2 regions of the Polaromonas sp. P4_H1 genome follow, and region 2 is predicted to be linked to the other one. Evidence: predicted binding sites of a transcription regulator. Region 2 holds the regulator's gene; the other holds the start of a gene.
What was found. The regulator sigma-54, encoded in region 2, starts transcription at its own class of promoters, with help from an activator protein. The targets are predictions, from matches to a motif close to TGGCANGNAANCTGCTTT.

Region 1 (4,729 bases), on a different contig from region 2:
ATTGACGGTTTTTGAAATCGCCGTGTCGATGTAGGGTGCGACGGCCGCCACCATGGCTTCATGGGCCTGCGCGCTCATCTCCAGTGCCGTCACGAAGGCCGGGGTCAGCGCAGCGTCGTCGCCGCGCAAATGGCGGTAAAGCCGCCAGGCGTGGTCTTCCACCGCGTATTCCTTGAGGCTGCCGTCGGGCATGCGTTTCTTGCGGGTGTAGCGCCAGCTGAAGGCGGGCTCGATGCCGTTGCTGGCGTTGTCCGCAAACGCCAGGCTGATGGTGCCGGTGGGCGCGATGGACAGTAGGTGCGAGTTGCGCAGCCCATGCGCGCGGATGCGCTCCTTGAGCGGCTGCGGTAAACGTGAGGCAAAGCGCTGGCCGCTCAGGTACAGGTCGGCATTGAACAGCGGGAAGGCGCCGCGTTCGCGCGCCAGTTCCACCGAGGCGTCGTAGGCCGCATCGCGCATGACTTCGGCGATGTGCCGCGCCATGTCGCGGGCCTCGGGCGTGTCATAGCGCAGGTTGAGCATGACCAGCGCATCGCCCAGCCCGGTGAAGCCCAGGCCGACGCGGCGCTTGTTGCGCGCCTCTTCCTGTTGCTGCGGCAAGGGCCAGACCGTGACGTCCAGCACGTTGTCGAGCATGCGAACCGCCACGCGGGCCATCTCGGTAAACGCGGCCTCGTCGAAGCGGGCTTTTTCATCAAAGGGATCCAGCACAAAACGGGTCAGGTCGATCGAGCCCAGGCAGCAGCATCCGTAGGGCGGCAGCGGCTGCTCGGCGCAGGGATTGGTGCTGGAAATCGTCTCGCAATACGACAGGTTGTTGTCGTGGTTGATGTGATCGAGAAACAGGACACCTGGCTCCGCATGGTCATAGGTCGAACGCATGATCTGGTCCCATAGATCCCGCGCCCTGAGTTTGCGGTAGACCCACAGCCCGTTGTCGGGGCCCTGAAACGCCCCTGCGGCTTTCTGCTCCACGCCGGGCTGGGCTCGATGAACCAGTGAGACCTCTGCATCGGCGACAACGGCCTCCATGAAGGCGTCGGTGACCCCCACCGAAATGTTGAAGTTGCGCAGGTCGCCGTCATCCTTGGCGTGGATGAACTCTTCGATGTCGGGATGGTCGCAGCGCAACACGCCCATTTGTGCGCCACGCCTGGAACCGGCGGATTCGACCGTCTCGCACGAGCGGTCAAACACCCGCATGTAGCTGACCGGCCCTGAAGCACTGCTCTGGGTGCTGCCGACCCAGGCGCCGCGCGGGCGGATGCGCGAAAAGTCGTAGCCGACGCCACCGCCGCGGCGCATGGTTTCCGCCGCCTCCGTGAGGGCGGTATAGATGCCGGGGTGGCCGTCTTCCGTCTGCGAGATGGAGTCCCCGACCGGCTGCACAAAGCAGTTGATCAGCGTGGCCGACAGGTCCGTCCCCGCAGCGGACTGGATGCGTCCGGCCGGCAGGAAGCCCTGCTGCAAGGCTTGAAGGAAGCGGCCTTCCCACTGCTGGCGCAGCTCCGGCGCTTCAGCCTGCGCCAGGGCGCGCGCCACGCGCTGGGTGACATCCAGGATGCTTTTCTCCGTTCCCTTGCCATATTTCTCCAGCAGAATCTCTTCGCTGATGTCCTGAGGGGGGAGGGCATGGACGGCGGGGGCAGGTTTGGCTAGCTGGTCTGGCATGAGGCGGTTCCGGTGAATGGCTTGACGCATCGTACGGGTGGGATATGCCGGTCAGTTTGATTCAGCACAAACCTGGGGAAACCAATTTTTGCAGGATCGCCGTTCTACTTCAAGGGCGGTCTCAAGGATGAAGGGCAACACCCCCGCCGCACAGCAAGCGGGATATGCGTGAGATATGCGTATGAAAGGTATGCGCATGAAATCAGAGCCAAAGCAGAGCCAAAGCAGGGCCAAAGCAGCCGTGGCCTGGATACGCAGCCCCGCAGGGCTATTGCCGTTGGGTTAGTGGGCTACCGGGCTATTGGGCGTGAGTCCGGCTGAATGCTGGTGCCATTGCCCGATGAGTCAATCGCCTGCCCACCCGGCAAGCCGGGCGATCTCGGGATTTGGTGTGTTGCGCACCACATTTGTGCAGCGCACCATTTCGGCTGCGGGCCAGTTCAACCGAGCAGGTCGGCCGCGTCGAGCATGCGCTGCGCCACTTCACCAAGGCGCAGACCTTTGTCCATGGCGGCCTTGCGCAGTTTTTCATAGGCCACCTGCTCGGAAAGACCCTGGCGCTGCATCAACATTCCCTTGGCCCGGTCGATGATCTTGCGGTCGTGCAGTTCGGTTTTGGCATGTGCCAACTCGCGCCTGAGTTTCTGTTCGTATTCAAACCGCGCCATGGCGACGTCCAGAATGGGGCGTATCCGGTCGGGTGAGAGGCCCGCCACGATATAGGCAGACACGCCGGCAGCCACCGCATCCTTCACATGCGTGGTGTCGTTGTCGTTGGTGAACAGCACGATAGGGCGCCGCTCGTCGCGGGTGGCCATGACCACATGTTCCAGCGAATCGCGGGCCTCGCTCTCGGCGTCCACAATGATCATGTCGGGCTGCAGCTGGGCCAGCCGCTCCTCGAGAAAGGTGTCTGCCGGTAGCACCGCCACGATGTTGTAACCGTTTTCGAGCAAGCCAATACGCAACTGGCGAGAGCGTTCGATCAGCGCCAGGGCGGCCTCATCTGCTGCGTCGGATGTGGACAAATCCGGCGCAATCACAACAAGACGCAGGGATTGGGGCGATGACATGCGCCGTAACGTGCAAGATTCGCGCCAGTTTGGGGCTGCCCGTGCCGGTTTCTGCCGCCGGATGCTCTCCCAAGCCGGGGAGAAGCTCAAACCTTACACTTGGGACGATGCTAGTCCTTGGAATTGAATCGAGTTGTGACGAAACGGGTGTGGCGCTGGTGGATGCCGCCGGCAGCGATGTGCCGCGCCTGCTATCGCATGCCCTGTACAGCCAGATCCAGATGCACCAGGCGTATGGCGGCGTGGTGCCGGAACTGGCCAGCCGTGATCACATCCAGCGGGTCCTGCCCTTGACGCGCCAGGTCATGGACGAAGCCGGGTGGACGCTGGCGCAGGTGGATGTGGTGGCCTACACGCGCGGGCCGGGGCTGGCCGGCGCGTTGCTGGTGGGCGCCGGTGTGGCCTGTTCGCTGGCGGCTGCGCTGGGCAAGCCGGTGATGGGCGTGCACCATCTGGAGGGGCATTTGCTGTCGCCTTTCCTGAGCGCCGACCCGCCGGTGTTTCCGTTTGTGGCCCTGCTGGTTTCCGGCGGGCACACCCAGCTGATGCGGGTGGACCGTGTCGGCAGCTACGAGCTGCTGGGAGAAACCATTGATGACGCGGCGGGCGAGGCCTTTGACAAGTCGGCCAAGCTGATGGGTTTGCCTTACCCCGGCGGGCCGCATCTGGCTGACCTGGCACGGCAAGGCGATGGCACCGCCTTCAAATTGCCCCGGCCCCTGTTGCACAGCGGAGACCTCGATTTTTCGTTCGCGGGGCTGAAAACCGCGGTGCTGACCCAAGCCAAAAAACTGGGGCCTGAGCTGGAAAACCGCAAAGCGGATCTGGCCGCGGCCACCCAGGCTGCCATTGTGGAGGTGCTGGTCAAAAAATCGCTGGCCGCCATGGCGCAAACCGGCCTGAAGCGACTCGTCGTCGCGGGCGGTGTGGGTGCCAATGCCCTGCTGCGCAGCCAGCTGAATGCGGCCTGCCAGCAACGCGGCATCCGCGTGCATTACCCGGAGCTGCACCTGTGCACGGACAACGGCGCAATGATTGCGCTCGCCGCCGGCATGCGCCTGCAGGCCGGCCTGGAAACGCTGCAGCGTGGCTACACCTTTGACGTGAAACCGCGCTGGAGTTTGACCCCCACGGTCGCTCGCTCCGCGTAGCTCCCTGCCCCCAGAGGGGGCCGCTGCGCCTGCGGCCCGGCAAAGCCGGTTCCGCGGCCCTGGCTGGTATAACTTCCCGCCCCTCGTGGGGACCGCCGGCGAACATTCCAGCGGATACTCGGCCCTGATCAGGGATTACTGTATGTCGAGGTGGGTGACGTTGCTGACAGGGATTTTTTTGCCCAGCGTCAGCGTCAGCACGCCGTTTTCAAGTTTTGCGCTGCTGTTGGCGACGTCAATTTCAAGGGGAAAGCGCCAGGCTGCCTTGACGCTGCGGACGGCCTCAGCCTTGCTCGCCACGCGCACCACATCGCCTTCAATGCCAATGTCCAGCTGTTCTTTGGCCAGGCCCGGAACGTCGAGCTGCAGCGTATAGCTTTTCTCCAGGTCTTCCACGGTGGCGGACCTGGCCGCACCCGTGTCAGACAGCGACAAGAAGGTGTCATTGAGGAATTTTTCCAGTGCGCCATTGCTGACAACGGGCGGGTAGCTGCGCTGGAAGCTGCGGGCGGGACGGGGGGCAACGGAGTAAAACATGCGGGTTCCTTTGGTCGATGGGTGGGGAGGTTTTCCCCTTACACTGCGCGGCGTTCACCATGATTGCCGCATGCACATCAATTAGGTGTACAGACGATTTATTCAAGCGAAAAACCGGGATGTATTTATTCATGCAAAAACTCTTGAAACGCGTCGCACTGGCCCTATGTCTGGGCGCTGCTCTGGCCGCCCAGGCGCAGTCCGTCGCCCAGCCGCCGGTGCGGATCGCGCTCATCGAGAGCCTGTCCGGGCCATTCGCCAATACCGGTGAAGCGGTCTTTCGCAACCTGGTCTGGG
Region 2 (4,729 bases):
CGGTCGACGGCGTGCCGGCCCTGGGCGTCGGCGGGCGTTACTACACGTCTGGCCAGCTGGCCCAGAACATGGACAGGGCCCTGCAGGTCACCGATTACCTGATCGCGCAATCGCGCAAGGCCAAATAAGCGCGCGGCAAGTCGGCAAGTCACACGCCGGCGCCCGGCGTTGGCCCGAAAACCCGCCCACCCGTGGCGGGTTTTTTTATGGGCCCAATTTGGCCCTGGCCGCCATTCCCGGAGCTGGCATGGCTACAATCACTCAAAACAAGCAGCAAGATTCGTGCCTTTATGAAACACCCCATTTTTCCCTTGATCGTGCTGGCCGCACTGGCGGCCGGGGCCGTGTTTCCCGCCGCGGCCGAGCGGGCTGACCGCGACAAGCCGATGAATGCGGAGGCCGATGCCCTGCGTTACGACGACCTGAAACAAACCAGCGTGTTCACCGGCAATGTGGTGATCACCAAGGGCACCACCATTGTCCGGGGCGAACGGGTGGATGTCAGCCAGGATCCCCAGGGCTACCAGCAGGCCCTGGCCGTGGCGGCGCCGGGCAAGCTGGCCTTTTACCGGAAAAAGCGCGATGGCGTGGACGAGTACATCGAAGGGGAAGGCGAGCGGATCGAATACGACAGCCGTGCCGACACCGTCAAATTCATCAAGCAGGCCGTGGTGCGGCGCTACAACGGCGCGACCCTGGTCGATGAAACGACCGGCTCCCTGATTGTTTATGACAACAACACCGATGTGTTCACTGTGGATGGGGGCGCGCAAAACCGCACGGCCACCAATCCCACGGGGCGGATTCGCGCCATGCTGTCGCCGCGCGGCGCCGCATCGGCACCGCAGCCGCCGGCCGGACCCGCGCTCCGTTTGCGTCCCGGCACCACGCTGGGGCCATGACGGAAAGCCGAAAAATGGACAGAACGGACAATCAACCCGTGGATGCGGTGACTGACACATCGTCGGTCAATACCCCGGCAGCCAATACTCCGGCGGCCAGCACCGCACCGCCGAGCCGTCTGGTGGCCCAGGGGCTGCAGAAATCCTATGGCAGCCGCAAGGTGGTGCAGGATGTCTCGCTGTCCGTGCAAAAAGGCGAGGTGGTGGGCCTGCTGGGCCCCAATGGCGCGGGAAAAACCACGTCGTTCTACATGATCGTGGGGCTGGTGCGTGCCGATGCGGGCGAGATCTCCATCGACGGCCAGTCGGTCGAGCACATGCCGATTCACCTGCGCGCCCGCCTCGGGTTGAGCTACCTGCCGCAGGAAGCGTCGATTTTCCGCAAGCTCACCGTGGAAGAAAATGTGCGCGCCGTGCTGGAACTGCAGCTGGACGCCAGCGGCAAGCCGCTGGGCCGCGCAGACCTTGAAAAGCGGCTCGAAGCGCTGCTGCAGGATTTGCGGGTCGATCATCTGCGTGACTCGCCGGCGCCGGCGCTGTCAGGGGGCGAGCGCCGCCGCGTCGAGATTGCGCGCGCCCTGGCGACGCAGCCGCGGTTCATCCTGCTCGACGAGCCTTTTGCCGGCATTGACCCGATCGCCGTGATCGAAATCCAGCGCATCATCGGTTTCCTGAAGTCGCGCGGCATTGGCGTGCTGATCACCGACCACAATGTCCGCGAAACGCTGGGCATTTGCGACCATGCCTACATCATCAGTGACGGCCACGTGCTGGCGACCGGCACCCCTTCCGAGATTGTGAACAATGCCGATGTACGCCGCGTTTATCTCGGTGAACACTTCAGAATGTGATGGCTCCCCCCCGTTGTCGCTCACTGCGTGTAGCTCCCTCCCCCCTGCAGGGGGCGGCGCCTGCGCCCCGGCAAAGCCGGTTGCGCGGCCCCCGCTTGGTTAATACATCCCAACTCGCTTTGTCGTGCGCTTAGGGATGTCATGAAACAAGGCCTTTCCCTCAGGGTCTCGCAGCACCTGGCGCTGACGCCGCAACTGCAGCAGTCGATCCGCCTGCTGCAGCTGTCCACCCTTGAGCTGAGCCAGGAAGTCGAGCAGATGCTCGATGAAAATCCGTTCCTGGAAGTGTCGGAAGAAGCCGCACCGCGCGAGGAATTTGGCCTGGAGAATGCCGACACACCGGTCAGCCAGGATAGCCGGGAATTTGAGTTTGCTGGTGATTCAATAGCAGGAAGCCCTGATGAATCAAAAGCTGCAAGCCAAAATGATGTAGATACAGGGCCCGAGGTCAGTTCCGAGGCCAAGCTGGAGGAAAGCTGGGAGGGCGACGGCTCGGTGGAGTCCTCGCCTGACGACAGCGAATGGGGCGGCGACGCGCCGGCCCGCAAAAACAATAATGCGGACGACAGCGAGGCCGAGGCTTCCGACCTGGCCCGCAGCCATGAGTCGCTGCAGGACCATTTGCACCGCCAGTCGCTCAGCCTGCGCCTGTCGGAGGAAGACCAGGCGGCGTTGCATTTCCTGATCGAGTCGCTCAATGACGACGGCTACCTCGAAGACAGTCTCGCGTCACTGGCCGCCGGTCTGGCGGGCGACGACCTTGAGCAGGCGGAAGAGCTGGAACAGCACTTTGCCATGGCCCTGAAGCTGCTGCAGCACATGGAGCCCGCCGGCGTCGGTGCCCGCAACCTGGCCGAGTGTCTCGGCCTGCAACTGCTCGACTGCAAGGACTGCGACGAGACCCGCGCAGCGATCGCCATGTGCAAGCAGCCCATGGAGCTGCTGGCCAAGCGGGATATGAAGCGCCTGTCCTACCTGTGCGGATTTCCGGAAAGCGTGATCCGGGGCGCCATCGCCGTGATCGGCCGGCTGGATCCCAAGCCCGGGCGGCGGTTTGTCAACGTCGAGCGCAACCTCATCGTGCCCGACGTGATCGTCGTCAAGTCGGGCCGCGGCTTCAAGGTCTCCCTCAACAGCGAGGTCATGCCCCGCCTGCGCGTGCACGACATCTATGCCAATGCGCTGAAGCAGCACAAGGGCCAGAACGGGCAGGCCTTGCAGCAGCGCTTGCAGGAGGCACGCTGGTTCATCAAAAACATCCAGCAGCGCTTTGACACCATCCTGCGCGTGAGCAGTGCGATTGTGGAGCGGCAAAAGAATTTCTTCACCCACGGCGAGCTGGCCATGCGTCCGCTGGTGCTGCGCGAAATTGCCGACGAACTGGGCCTGCACGAGTCCACCATCTCGCGCGTCACCACGGCCAAGTACATGAGCACGCCGTTCGGCACCTTCGAGCTCAAGTACTTTTTTGGCTCGGCGCTGGGCACCGAGACCGGTGGCAACGCGTCCAGCACGGCGGTGCGCGCCCTCATCAAGCAGTTTGTCTCGTCCGAGAGCCTGAAAAAGCCGCTCAGCGACAACCAGATTTCCGAAATGCTCAAGGAGCAGGGCATTGAATGCGCGCGCCGCACCGTGGCCAAGTACCGCGAGGCTTTGCGCATCGCGCCTGCCAACCTGCGAAAGTCGCTTTGAAAGTAGCCCCCACGGTCGCCCACTGCGTGTGGCTCCCTGCCCCCCGAGGGGGCCGCTGCGCCTGCGGCCCGGCAAAGCCGGTTCCGCGGCCCCTGCTTGAAAAAGAACCGTCACCCAGCCAGCCGTGAGTCTTCATTCATGAACCAACTTCAACTCTTTTTACCCTGCGCCGCCGGCGTCGAGGCCTTGCTGGCCAGCGAGGTCAAACGCATCACCGGCATCGAAGGCAAGGCCTGGCGCGCCGGCGTGCAGTTGCAGGGCTCCTGGCGTGATGCCCTGCAACTCAACCTGCACAGCCGCCTGGCCCAGCGGGTGCTGATCGAGCTGCAGCACAACCAGTACCGCAGCGAGCAGGACCTCTACAACGCGGCAGCCAGCGTTGCGTGGGAAATCTGGTTCACGCCCAAGCAGACCTTCAAGGTCGAGATCACCGCGCAGCACAGCCCGCTGACCAGCCTGAACTTTGCGGCGCTCAAGGTCAAGGACGCCATTGCCGACCGCTTCCGTGCCAAGTACGAGGTGCGCCCCGATGTGGACACGCGTTGGCCCGACGTACGCGTGTATGTGCACCTGACGACCGACACGGCGACCATCTATATCGACACCTCGGGCGAGCCGCTCTTCAAGCGCGGCTGGCGCGAAGACAAGGGAGACGCCCCCCTGAAGGAAACACTGGCCGCCGCCATGATTGCCGCCAGCGGCTGGGACCAGCAGTGCAAAGAGGGCGTGCCGCTGTACGACCCGTGCTGCGGCTCCGGCACCATCGTGATCGAGGCGGCGCAGATTGCCTGCAACATCGCGCCCGGCATCAACCGCCGCTTTGCCTTTCAGAAATATTTGCCCTTCCAGGCTCACGTGTGGGAGGGACTGCTCGACCAGGCCGAGGCGGCCATCACGGAGCCGACGGCACCGGTGTTTGGCAGCGATGTGTCGTTCCGCATGGTGGATTTTGCCGAGCGTAATGCCGAGCGCGCGGGCGTGGCCAACGCCGTGCAGCTGCGCGGCGGCGACGCGCTGCAGCGCATGCCGCCCGCGCCGTCGGGCGTGATGCTGGTGAACCCCCCCTATGGCGAGCGCATTGACGTGGCCGGCGTGGCCGGCATCACCGGCGTGCAGGGTCGCGACCAGCGGCGCCAGCAGGGCCATGGCGTCAGCGGCTCCTGGGACGGCACCCAGGCCATCGACGAGTTTGGCCAGCCGCTGCCGCGCGATGCGTCCGAAGCCGGCCTGGCCGACGCTCCGCGCGACCGTTCGGCCAACCCGGGGCGCGAGCAGGCACAGACG

Region 1: AC1DS5_RS12340 (ANTAR domain-containing response regulator) is a predicted target of sigma-54. The motif match lies at 2,754-2,771, and genes of this name have one in related genera.

The regions. Positions count from the first base shown of each region.
Region 1 is NZ_JBFUKG010000008.1:133,849-138,577, reverse strand. Features, by position in the region: gene AC1DS5_RS12345 (adenosylcobalamin-dependent ribonucleoside-diphosphate reductase) at 1-1,671, opposite strand, end outside; gene AC1DS5_RS12340 (ANTAR domain-containing response regulator) at 2,112-2,744, opposite strand; gene tsaD (tRNA (adenosine(37)-N6)-threonylcarbamoyltransferase complex transferase subunit TsaD) at 2,852-3,895, shown strand; gene AC1DS5_RS12330 (Hsp20/alpha crystallin family protein) at 4,031-4,432, opposite strand; gene AC1DS5_RS12325 (branched-chain amino acid ABC transporter substrate-binding protein) at 4,564-4,729, shown strand, end outside.
Region 2 is NZ_JBFUKG010000001.1:48,571-53,299, reverse strand. Features, by position in the region: gene AC1DS5_RS00260 (thiol:disulfide interchange protein DsbA/DsbL) at 1-128, shown strand, start outside; gene lptA (lipopolysaccharide transport periplasmic protein LptA) at 291-902, shown strand; gene lptB (LPS export ABC transporter ATP-binding protein) at 917-1,753, shown strand; gene AC1DS5_RS00245 (RNA polymerase factor sigma-54) at 1,895-3,445, shown strand; gene AC1DS5_RS00240 (THUMP domain-containing class I SAM-dependent RNA methyltransferase) at 3,584-4,729, shown strand, end outside.